Phaeacidiphilus oryzae TH49: one gene and its partner. The protein of the gene in region 1 interacts with the protein of each later gene in a pairwise test. Links are inferred from orthologs where the notes say so. Each region holds a gene or a part of one and is shown in the gene's direction. Other genes may lie near its edges. The genes, in order: rlmN and ftsZ.

Region 1 (5,917 bases):
ACCGGGCGCGCTCCGACTACATGGGCATGCTCGGCACCGTGATGAACTCCCTCGCCCTGCAGGACTTCCTCCACAAGGAGGGCGTGGAGACCCGGGTGCAGACCGCCATCACCATGGGCCAGGTCGCCGAGCCCTACATCCCGCTGCGGGCGATCAGGCACCTGGAGAAGGGCCGCGTCGTGATCTTCGGCGCCGGCATGGGGATGCCCTACTTCTCCACCGACACCACCGCGGTGCAGCGGGCGCTGGAGATCCACGCGGAGATCCTGCTGATGGGCAAGAACGGCGTGGACGGGGTCTACGACGCCGACCCCAAGACCAACCCGGGCGCCGTCAAGTTCGACCAGCTCGAGTACTCCGAGGTCATCGCGCGCGATCTGAAGGTCGCCGACCTCACCGCGATCACGCTCTGCAAGGACAACGACCTGCCGATGGTGGTCTTCGAGCTTCTCGCGGAGGGCAATATCGCCCGAGCGGTCAAGGGTGAGAAGATCGGAACGCTGATCAGCCAGGACACCCAGCGGGGGTGACTCCCCGTCAGTCCGCCCGCGGGGGTGGACAAGCGGGCGGATTGGGGGAAACGTGCCGAACAGGCACCCTCCGATGCGCGCGGCAGAGGACCATTACCGAACGCAGGCAGCAGCCAGCACAGCTGCGGCCGGCAGCAAGCAGGGCTTCCCAAGGACGGGACAGGAGCAGACTGTGATCGAAGAGATCCTCCTCGAGGCAGAGGAGAAGATGGAGAAGGCCGTCACGGTCGCCAAGGAGGACCTGGCCGCGATCCGTACCGGCCGTGCTCACCCGGCGATGTTCGCGAAGATCGTCGCCGAGTACTACGGGGCGCCGACCCCGATCAACCAGCTCGCCTCGTTCTCGGTGCCCGAGCCGCGGATGGCCGTCGTGACGCCGTTCGACAAGACCTCGCTGCGCGCCATCGAGGAGGCCATCCGCAACTCCGACCTCGGCGTCAACCCGACGAACGACGGCACCCTCATCCGGGTGGTCTTCCCGCAGCTCACCGAGGAGCGGCGGAAGGAGTACATCAAGGTCGCGCGCGGCAAGGGCGAGGACGCCAAGGTGTCCATCCGCTCGGTCCGCCGCAAGGCCAAGGAGACCCTGGACAAGCTGGCCAAGGACGGGGAGGCCGGCGAGGACGAGGTCCGCCGCGCGGAGAAGGAGCTGCAGGACACCACCGACAAGTATGTCGCGCAGGTGGACGAGCTGCTCAAGCACAAGGAAGCGGAACTTCTCGAGGTCTGATGAACGACGACGCCCGGTGGGCCGCGGACCGGCCCGCCCCCGGAGGGACGCCGTCGTACGGAGCACCGGCCTGGCCCGCGGCGGGTCCGGGGAATCCCCCCGGACCCCCTCCGGGGCAGGTGCCCGGAACCACGGGGATGCCCGCGGGACGCCACGGGCCCGCTGCTGTGAGCCACTCGCAGCAACCCTCGGTGCCCGCGGAGGACCCCACCGCGCAGACTCTCTACATGCCACCAGTCACCGACGGCCCGCCGCCGGAGCCCGCGGACGACGCGCGCACCACCCGGCTCGCAGGCCCCCTCTTCCGCGACGAGGCCGGCGACCCGGCCGGCCACGGCGGCGGCGACCGCTCCACGGCCGCCGACCTGGAGGCCACCGCGCAGTTGCCGCTGGTGGCACCCGGTGCGCCCGGGCTCTCTGACGCGCCGTCGGATCTCCGACGGGGCGCCGGGACGCCGGGCGGGTACGCTGCCGCCGTGCCGCAGCCGGAACAGTCGAGCCCCAGCCAGCCGCCGAGCGGCCAGCCGCAGACAGGCCGGCCGCAGACGGGTCAGCCGCAGACAGGCCAGCCGTCGAACGGTCAGCAGCCGAAGAAGGCCCCGCGCGGGGGGCGGAACCTGCCCGCCGCGGTCGGGGTCGGCGTCGGACTCGGCGCGGTCATCCTGGCCTCGCTGTTCTTCGTCAAGTCGCTCTTCATCGTGGTCGTCGCGGCCGCGGTGGTGGTCGGCGTGTACGAGCTGACGAGTCGTCTCACGGAGCGCAAGGGCATCCGGGTACCGGTGGTGCCGGTGGCCGTCGGCGGCGTGGCGATGCAGGTCGCCGCGTACTTCAAGGGCGCAGAGGGCGCCCTCCTCGCCTTCGCGCTGACGGCGCTTGCGGTGCTGGTCTGGCGGATGGCCGAGCCGCCGGAGGAGTACCTGCGGGACGTCACGGCGGGCATCTTCACCGCCTTCTACGTCCCGCTGCTGGCGACCTTCGTGATACTGCTGCTCAAGGCCGACGACGGGCCTGAACGGGTGGTCCTCTTCCTCCTGCTGACGGTCTGCTCGGACACCGGTGCGTACGCCGTCGGCGCGCTCTTCGGCAAGCACAAGCTGGCGCCGCGGATCAGCCCGGGGAAGACCCGGGAGGGCCTGGTCGGCGGAGTCGGGCTGGCGATGATCGCCGGAGCGCTGGGCACCCAGTTCATGATCGACAACGGTCACTGGTGGCAGGGGCTCGTCCTGGGGGCGTGCGTCGCCGTCAGCGCGACCCTGGGCGACCTCGGCGAGTCCATGATCAAGCGTGATCTGGGCATCAAGGACATGGGCACCCTGCTGCCCGGGCACGGCGGGCTGATGGACCGCCTCGACTCCCTGCTGCCGAGCGCCCCGGTGGTCTGGCTGGTGCTGGCCGGACTCATCGGCACCGGCTGACCTCGGTCCCAGGTCCTCCGACCCCGGCCGCCCGAACCTCCGGCGGCCGGGGTCTTCGCGTCTTCTGCGACACTGGATGGACCATGCCCAAGCCATTGCCAGGTGAGCTCACCTTCGTCGCACCGCGCGGTGCCAAGCCGCCGCGCCATCTCGCCGACCTCTCCGCCGCCGAGCGGAAGGAGGCCGTCGCCGAACTCGGCGAGAAGCCGTTCCGCGCGAAGCAGCTCTCCCACCACTACTTCGCCCGCCTGTCCGACCGCCCCGAGGAGTGGACCGACATCCCCGCCGCCGCGCGGGACCGGCTCTCCGCGGGGCTGCTGCCCGAGCTGATGTCGGTCGTCCGGCACGTCTCCTGCGACGACGACACCACCCGCAAGACGCTGTGGAAGCTCTTCGACGGCACGCTGGTCGAGTCCGTGCTGATGCGCTACCCGGACCGGGTCACCATGTGCATCAGCTCGCAGGCGGGCTGCGGGATGAACTGCCCGTTCTGCGCCACCGGCCAGGCCGGGCTGACCCGCAACCTGTCGACGGCGGAGATCGTCGAGCAGATCGCCGCCGGGATGCGGGCGCTGCGGGCCGGCGAGATCCCGGGCGGCGAGGCCCGGCTGAGCAACGTCGTCTTCATGGGCATGGGCGAGCCGCTGGCCAACTACAAGCGGGTGATGGGCGCGATCCGCCGGCTGACCGACCCGGCGCCGGACGGCTTCGGGCTCTCCCAGCGCGGGATCACCGTCTCCACGGTGGGCCTGGTGCCGGCGATGCGGCGGCTGGCCGAGGAGGACATGTCGCTCCGGCTCGCGGTCTCCCTCCACGCGCCCGACGACGAGCTGCGGGACACGCTGGTGCCGGTCAACACCCGGTGGAAGGTCTCCGAGGTGCTGGACGCGGCGTGGTACTACGCCGAGCGGTCCGGCCGCCGGGTCTCCATCGAGTACGCGCTGATCAAGGACGTCAACGACCAGGCGTGGCGGGCGGACCTGCTGGGCCGGCTGCTGAGCGGGCACCGCGCGCATGTGAACCTGATCCCGCTGAACCCGACTCCGGGCTCGAAGTGGACGGCCTCCCGTCCGGAGGACGAGCGCGAGTTCGTCCACCGCCTGGAGGCCCGCGGCGTGCCGGTCACCGTCCGGGACACCCGCGGCCAGGAGATCGACGGCGCCTGCGGCCAGCTGGCGGCGGCGGGCTGAGCCGTCCCCTCCGGGAGGGCGCACCGCCGAAGGCGCGAGCAGGGGCGCGGGCCGCGCAGTTCCCCGCGCCCCTGTGCTTGCCCTTCGGGCTTTGCGGGGGCGGTGCGGGTTACAGGCTTCGGGTTGCCAGTGCCGCTGCTGCTGCGAGGGCTGTGGCCGCTGCCGCCGTGGTGAGGGCGCACAGCGCGGCTGCGGCGCGTAGGGCCGCCGCGGAGGCGCCGAGGCGGGTGAGATCGGAGGCGAGTCCGCGTCGCGCGGCTGCCAGCTCCGCGGCACGCATCGCCAGTGCGCCCAGCGCGCATCCCGCCGCGACCGCTCGTACCGCCCAGGACCACAGGCCTGCGGCCGGTGCCGCGCCCCACAGCACGCCCACGCCCAGCGCGGCCACCGCCAGCGGGCCCGCCAGCCCCGGCGCCAGCGACTGGAGCCCGCGGCCCGCCAGCAGGCGTACGCCGCCCGGCCGACCGGCCGCCAGCGCGCCGCCGAGGGCGCGCAGCACCAGCGGGGTGGCCGCGGCGAGCCCCGCGAGGGTCAGCGCCCAGCCGACCGCCCCGGTGACGAAGACCCGTTGCAGCACCGGCAGCCGTACGGACCAGCCGCCCCGCGCACCGAACTCGGCCGCCGTGCCGAGCGCCAGCAGCGCACCGGCCCACGCCTCGCCCGGCGTCCCGTGGCGCTCCTCCGGTGGCCCCAGCGGCCTCGCCGCCGCGCCGGCGCCCACCAGGGGGACCACGAGCAGCAGTGTCAGCAGCCCCGCCGCGGGCAGCCCCGCACCGGAGCCGAGCGCCGGGGCCAGCCTGTCCTGCGCGCCGGCCGGCAGCAGCGGCCGCAGCAGTCCCGCGCGCAGCGCGAGGAAGGCGCCGCAGGCCGCGGCCGACCCGAGGGCGCAGGCGAGCCCGGTCTCGCAGGCCACCAGCAGTCGCAGGCGGTACGGGCCGACGCCGGCCGCGGCGAGGCCGGCCACCCGCTCCGGCCGCCGTCCCGGTACCGAGCCGGCGGCCACCGCACAGAGCCAGGCGACCGCGCCGAGCGCCGGCAGACACCACAGCAGCCGCAGCACGCTCTGCCCCGCGACGGGGCCGGGGGCGCCGGCGCTCAAGGCCCGCCCGAGCGCGCGAAGGAGCAGGCCGCCCGCGGTCGCGGAGGCCGCCGCCACGGCCGCCAGCCGGGCGATCTCGCCGATCCCGCCGGCGCCGCCCCGCCAGAGCCGCCCGATCAGGAGCACCGGGGCTCCCCAGAGCCCTCGGCCCCGGCCGCCACCGGCACCGCCACCGGCCCGCGCTCGCCGGGGACGCTGGCCCGTCCCCCCGGGGCGGGGAATTGACGCAGCGTCACCCCCGGGGCGGGCAGCCCGGGTTGACCCCCGGCGGCGGTCGCGGTCGGCGACACCGCCCGCGGCGGCCCGAGGCGCCCCGCGGACATCTCGGCGGCCCGGTCGGCGTAGCGGGCGGCGAGCTCCCGGTCCGTGGTGGCCAGCAGGAGGGTCAGGCCGTGCGAGCGGGTCGCGGTGACCAGCATCCGCATCAGCTGGTCGCGGTCCGCGGCGCGGATCACCGGGGCGGTCGGTTCGTCGGCCAGCACCACGGTGGGGGAGTGGGCCAACGCCCGCGCCACCGCGACCCGCTGCTGCTCCTCGGGTGGCAGCTGCCGGGCCCGCCGCCGCGCGCGGTCGGCGACGTCCAGGCGCTCCAGCCACTCGTCGGCGGCGCGCAGCGCGGCCCGCCGCCCGGCGGCCGGTCCGCCGGCCAGCAGCATCGGCAGCGCGACGTTCTCACGCACCGTCAGCTCCGGCACCAGCGCCGGTTCGCTGCCGATCCGGCCGAACCGCTCGCGCCGCAGCCGCTCCCGCCCGGCCCGGGAGAGGATGTGGACGGGCGCGCTGTTGAACCAGATCTCCCCGGAGTCGATCGCCCGCGCCGCCCCCAGGCAGTCCAGCAGGGTGGTCTTCCCGGAGCCGCGGACGCCGGTCACGGCCAGCACCTCGCCCTGGCGCACCCCGATCGAGACCTCCCGCAGGGCCGCGGCCCCCTCCCGCGGTGCGGTGACCAGGCC
Region 2 (6,115 bases), 3.3 Mb from region 1 along the record:
CCCGGAACGAACCGGCCGCGCGGGCCGCGCTGACCGCCCGCCGGGACCGGTCGGGCGGGCTGCGGGCCCGCTTCGGCCGCCCCGGACGGCAGTCCGGCCGCGGGCCCGGCCGGGAGGACGGGCCGCCCAGGCCGCGCGACGGTGGCGGTATGCGTCCCGTCGGTGGCAGCCGATAAGGTCGGTCCGGTCAACGCCCAGAGGGAACAGGTGGATTTCGGTGCATGTCGTTCTCGCCGGCGGGGGGACCGCCGGTCACATCGAGCCCGCGCTCGCCCTCGCGGACGCACTCCGCAGGCGCGACCCGACCGTGGGGATCACCGCGCTCGGTACGGAGCGCGGCCTGGAGACGCGCCTGGTCCCGGAGCGCGGGTACGAACTCGCCCTGATCCCCGCCGTCCCGCTGCCGCGCAAGCCCACGCCGGAGCTGATCACGGTGCCCGGCCGGCTGCGCGGCACGGTCAAGGCGGTCCAGGACGTCCTGGAGCGGACCAAGGCGGACGCGGTGGTCGGCTTCGGCGGCTATGTGGCCATGCCGGCCTATCTGGCCGCCAAGCGGGCCGGGGTGCCGATCGTGGTCCATGAGGCCAACGCCCGCCCGGGCCTGGCCAACAAGATCGGCGCCCGGTACACGGACTTCGTGGCGGTCTCCACCCCGGACAGCAAGCTGCGCGACTCCCGCTACGTCGGGATCCCGCTCCGCCGGTCGATCGCCACCCTGGACCGGGCCGCGGCCCGCCCGGAGGCGCGCCACTACTTCGGCCTCGACCAGCGGCTGCCCACCCTGCTGGTGACCGGCGGCTCGCAGGGCGCCCGCCGGCTCAACGAGACCATCCAGGCGGTGGCGCCCCGGCTCCAGCAGTACGGGGTGCAGATCCTCCACGCGGTCGGCCCGAAGAACGAGCTGCCGATGATCCAGGACGTCCCCGGCATGCCCCCGTACCGCCCGGTGCCGTACCTGGACCGGATGGATCTGGCGTACGCCGCCGCCGACATGATGCTCTGCCGGGCCGGCGCGATGACCGTCGCCGAGCTCGCTGCGGTGGGCCTGCCGGCCGCCTTCGTACCGCTGCCGATCGGCAACGGCGAGCAGCGTCTCAACGCCCAGCCGGTGGTCCGGGCGGGCGGCGGACTCCTCGTCGACGACGCCGAGTTGACGCCGGAGTGGGTGCTGGCGCATGTGCTGCCGGTGCTCACCGACCAGCAGCGGCTGTGGGACATGAGCCGGGCGGCCGCCGAGTTCGGCCGCCGGGACGCCGACGAGCTGCTGGTGGGGATGGTGTACGAGGCGATCGCCCGCAACCAGCAGGGGAGCCGGCGGGTCCGTGGCTGACCTCAGGTACGGCGAGCGGCCGGCGGGGGACGCCGGCGGCTCCGCCCTGCCCGGGGCCGCGGCGGCCCGGGCGGCCCCGGGGGCCCGTCCGAGGACGGCGAGGCCCCCCGCCCGCCCCGGCTGCGGCTCTCCCGGCGGGGCCGGGCCGTGGTGGGGGTCCTGGCGCTGGCGGTGCTCGGACTGATCGCCTGGGCGGTCCTCCTCTCGCCGCTGCTGGCCCTGGACTCGGTCGCGGTCTCCGGCACCGGCCCGGGGCTGACGCGGGCCCAGGTGCTGGCCGCGGCCCGCCCGCCGTACGGCACCCCGCTGCCCCGGGTGGGCACCGACGCCATCCGGCAGCGGGTGGCGAGGCTGCCCCGGGTGGCCTCGGTGACGGTCTCCCGGGGGTGGCCGACCGGGCTCAGAATCGCGGTGGTGCGGCGTACCGCCGTGGCCGCGCTGGACTCCGGCCGGGCCGGGAGCGCCGGCCGGTACGCGCTGGTGGACTCCACCGGCGTGCGGTTCGCCACCGAGGACCGGCCGCCGGCCGGAATCCCGGTGCTCCGGATGGAATTGACCGCCGCGGGCCGGAACGAGCTGGACGTCATCCCGGAGCGGGAACTGGTGGACGGAGCGGTGCGGGTGGCGGGCGATCTGCCGGCCGCGGTGCGCGGCAAAGCCTCGTCCGTAGAAGTCCGTTCATATGACGATATTGAACTGCGGTTGCCCGGCGGGGTGTTGGTCAAGTGGGGGAGCCCGGCGGCGGGTTCGCGCAAGGCGCAGGTGCTGACCGCGTTGATGCGCAGTCAGAAGTCCTCCGTTCGGAATACGTTCTACGACGTATCGGCTCCGGACGCGCCGGCCGTCGGAGGCTGAGCGGACGTCCTCGAATGGACTTTCCCGAGTGTTCGCGACACCTCGGAAAGACCGGGCACGATCTGTTGCCATTGTGCCAAGGCAAGGCCAACTCCCTTGGCACGATTGCCTGGTGAGGCGGCATGTGCCAGTGGACGGGCGGGGTGTTGACGGGACCGGGGTGGCTCCCCGAGTCTTGTCAGTCACCCCGGGTACGCATACGGGTCATTGATCACATAGGCTCAAGAAAAAACGGGAGACTCGGCGTGTCCGTTGCTACGGACTCTTGCCGCGACCTACTGTCCTGTACCAACAAGCGTGCTGGAGCAGGGCACCTGAGTAGGCATAACCCTAAACCTCAGGGTTAGGGTCCGGGTCGGGACTCCCGCCCCAGTCGGCAACTGCCGATCCGGCTCCATCACGGGGGACCGGACGGCATAGAACATCCGAGGCGAGAGGCCTTCGACGTGGCAGCACCGCAGAACTACCTCGCAGTCATCAAGGTCGTCGGCATCGGCGGCGGCGGCGTCAACGCCATCAACCGGATGATCGAGGTCGGGCTCAAGGGCGTCGAGTTCATCGCGATCAACACCGACGCCCAGGCGCTGCTGATGAGCGACGCCGACGTCAAGCTGGACGTCGGCCGGGAGCTCACCCGGGGCCTCGGCGCGGGGGCCAACCCGGACGTCGGCCGCAAGGCCGCCGAGGACCACCGGGAGGAGATCGAGGAGGTCCTCAAGGGGGCCGACATGGTCTTCGTCACCGCGGGCGAGGGCGGCGGTACCGGCACCGGCGGCGCGCCCGTCGTGGCCAACATCGCCCGCTCGCTGGGCGCCCTGACGATCGGCGTGGTGACCCGTCCGTTCACCTTCGAGGGCCGGCGCCGGGCCAACCAGGCCGAGGACGGCATCGCGCAGCTGCGCGAAGAGGTCGACACCCTCATCGTCATCCCCAACGACCGGCTGCTCTCCATCTCCGACCGCCAGGTCTCGGTCCTGGACGCGTTCCGCTCGGCCGACCAGGTCCTCCTCTCCGGTGTCCAGGGCATCACCGACCTGATCACCACCCCGGGCCTGATCAACCTGGACTTCGCGGACGTCAAGTCCGTGATGTCGGACGCCGGTTCCGCGCTGATGGGGATCGGCTCGGCGCGCGGCGAGGACCGGGCGAAGGCGGCGGCCGAGATGGCCATCTCCTCGCCGCTGCTGGAGGCGTCCATCGACGGCGCCCGCGGCGTCCTCCTCTCCATCTCCGGCGGCTCCGACCTCGGCCTCTTCGAGATCAACGAGGCCGCCCAGCTGGTCAGCGAGGCGGCGCACCCGGAGGCCAACATCATCTTCGGCGCGGTGATCGACGACGCCCTCGGCGACGAGGTCCGGGTGACCGTGATCGCCGCCGGCTTCGACGGCGGGCAGCCGCCGGCGATCCAGCGCGACCCGGTGGTCAAGTCGGAGCGCTCGCAGAGCGATCGGGGCGCCGGCGCGGGAGCCGACCGCGGCAACGGGTACGAGCGCGCCGGCTCGACCGCCGCCGGCGGAGCCTCGGCCTCCCGTTCGTACACCCTCGGCAGCGTGCCGCGGCCGGAGGAGCAGCAGCCGGCGCAGCCCCCGGCGAGCCCGCGCCCGGTCGAGCCGGTGGCCGGCCCGGTCCCGCCGCAGCCGGCGGTCCCGCCGTCCCGCCCGGCGTACGTGGACACCCCGGCCGAGGAGCTGGACGTCCCCGACTTCCTGAAGTGACCGCGCCCGAAGTGATCGGGGAGCGGGCCGACCTCGCAGGTGCTCACTTCGCCGCCACCAACCGGTGGGGCGGGGTGAGCACTTCGCCGTGGGGGGAGCTGAACCTCGGCGGGGCCGTCGGCGACGAGCCGGCCGCGGTACGGGAGAACCGGCGTCGGGCGGCCTCGGCGCTGGGCCTCGACCCCGCGGCCGTGGTCTGGATGAACCAGGTGCACGGGCGGGAGGTCGCCGTGGTGACCGAGCGTCAGCCCGAGGGCAGCGCGCCCGAGGTGGACGGAATCGTCACCGATCGTCCCGGTCTGGCGCTGGCCGTGCTGACCGCCGACTGCACCCCCGTCCTGCTGGCCGACCCGGACGCGGGCGTCACGGGCGCCGCCCACGCCGGGCGCCCGGGGCTGGCCGCGGGGGTCGTCCCGGCCACCGTCGAGGCGATGGTGGCGCTGGGCGCGCGGCCCGGCCGGATCGTGGCCAGGACCGGGCCGGCGATCTGCGGCCGCTGCTACGAGGTGCCGGCGGAGCTGCGGGCGGCCGTGGCGGAGGCGGTGCCGGCGGCGTGGTCCACCACCTCCTGGGGGACGGCCGCACTGGACATCCCGGCGGGTGTCCGGGCCCAGCTCACCGCCGCCGGGGTGGCGGACATCCGGCTCTCCCCGGTGTGCACCCTGGAATCCGAGGGGTATTTCTCCTATCGGCGGGCCTCCGCGACGGGGCGTCTGGCGTCCTATGTGTGGCTGGCTCCCTGAGGCGGATCCCCACCGGCTCCGGGGCGCCCGCATGGCGCGGGAATCGCGCGCGCATGCGAAAATCCTTGCACTGTGAGTGAGATGACACCCGACAGGGACCCCGCCGCGCGCCTCGCGGAGCTGCGCGGCAGCCTCGCCGCCGTGCGGCGGCGGATCGACGAGGCCTGCGACACCGCCGGCCGCCCCCGCGACGAGGTCGCGCTCATCGTCGTGACGAAGACCTATCCGGCCTCCGACGTCCGCCTCCTCTCCTCGCTCGGGGTGACCGAGGTCGCCGAGAACCGCGACCAGGAGGCCGCAGGCAAGGCCGCGGCGACCGCTGATCTCCCCCTCCGCTGGCATTTCGTCGGCCAATTGCAGACCAACAAGGTGCGTTCGGTGGCGGGTTACGCCGACCGAGTGCATTCCGTGGACCGCCTCCGGCTCGTCGAGGCCCTTTCGAACGCGGTGGAGAAGAGCGGGCGCGAACGGCCTCTCGGCTGCCTGGTGCAGGTCGCACTGGAGAAGGAGGGGGCCGTCGAGGGCGACCCCGTGCACCATCGCGGCGGAGCCGCTCCGAACGAAGTCGCACAACTCGCCGATGCCCTTGCTGCCGCACCAGGACTGCGACTTGACGGTGTGATGGCTGTCGCACCGCTCGTCGGCCGGTATGCCGGTAATCCGCGCGCCGCGTTCGAGAGGTTGGCGGAAATCGCAACCGCCGTACGGGAGGCGCATCCGACTGCCACGATGGTTTCGGCTGGCATGAGCGGTGACCTTGAGGAGGCCGTTCTTGCTGGTGCGACACATGTGCGCGTCGGGAGCGCGGTACTCGGCGTGCGCCCGCCCCTCGGGTAACGTCACCGGTTAGAAGATCAGACTACTGACAGACCAGTACAAAACAGACAACTTGATGCCCCATCGGATGTGGGGCAGCTAACCGTGGATCGTGGGAACCGCCCCTGCCGGGGCGGGGTCTGTGCCGGTGACGGAGCCGATCCACCACAGAGCGGAGGACAGGAGTATGGCCGGCGCAATGCGCAAGATGGCGGTCTACCTCGGCCTCGTGGAGGACGATGGTTACGACGGCCAGGGGTACGACCCCGACGACGAGGACTACGGTCCCGAGCCGGAGCCGGTGCGCACCGGACCGACCGAGGAGATCCCGCAGCAGCAGCCGGCCGCCCAGCCGCGCCCCGCGGCCGCGCCCGCTCCGGTGGCCGCCGCCCCAAGTGCCGCAGTTGCCCCGGTTCGTAGCGAATCGCCCAGGATGGCTCCCGTGTCATCCATCACACCAGAACGCCGCCACATCGAGAAGAGCGCATCGGTGATCATGCCCAAGGCCAGCTCGGAACGGGACGCGTACCGCATCACCACGCTGCACCCACGCACATACAACGAGGCCAGGACCATCGGGGAGCATTTCCGCGAAGGTACACCGGTGATCATGAATCTGACGGAGATGGACGACATCGACGCCAAGCGCCTCGTAG

Evidence for each region.
Region 2: the proteins of rlmN (region 1) and ftsZ interact in binary tests that used the Escherichia coli proteins (3 or more experiments, as listed by UniProt). The link is inferred for Phaeacidiphilus oryzae TH49 from one-to-one orthologs.

The regions. Positions count from the first base shown.
Region 1 is NZ_JQMQ01000005.1:2,331,280-2,337,196, reverse strand. What follows is about bases 2,012-4,811. They hold rlmN (23S rRNA (adenine(2503)-C(2))-methyltransferase RlmN), read left to right. Parts: upstream 2,012-2,758; coding sequence 2,759-3,865; downstream 3,866-4,811. Other genes in these bases: BS73_RS38240 (hypothetical protein), read right to left, coding at 3,975-4,811; BS73_RS14285 (phosphatidate cytidylyltransferase), read left to right, coding at 2,012-2,675. Also shown: pyrH (UMP kinase), read left to right, coding at 1-530; frr (ribosome recycling factor), read left to right, coding at 703-1,260; more of BS73_RS14285, read left to right, coding at 1,488-2,011; more of BS73_RS38240, read right to left, coding at 4,812-5,090; BS73_RS14270 (ABC transporter ATP-binding protein), read right to left, coding at 5,081-5,917.
Region 2 is NZ_JQMQ01000005.1:5,614,421-5,620,535, forward strand. What follows is about bases 1,768-4,765. They hold ftsZ (cell division protein FtsZ), read left to right. Parts: upstream 1,768-2,631; coding sequence 2,632-3,900; downstream 3,901-4,765. Other genes in these bases: BS73_RS28725 (cell division protein FtsQ/DivIB), read left to right, coding at 1,768-2,185; pgeF (peptidoglycan editing factor PgeF), read left to right, coding at 3,897-4,643; BS73_RS28740 (YggS family pyridoxal phosphate-dependent enzyme), read left to right, coding at 4,725-4,765. Also shown: putative lipid II flippase FtsW, read left to right, coding at 1-176; murG (undecaprenyldiphospho-muramoylpentapeptide beta-N-acetylglucosaminyltransferase), read left to right, coding at 218-1,330; more of BS73_RS28725, read left to right, coding at 1,478-1,767; more of BS73_RS28740, read left to right, coding at 4,766-5,480; BS73_RS28745 (cell division protein SepF), read left to right, coding at 5,647-6,115. UniProt on the Escherichia coli protein: Essential cell division protein that forms a contractile ring structure (Z ring) at the future cell division site. The regulation of the ring assembly controls the timing and the location of cell division.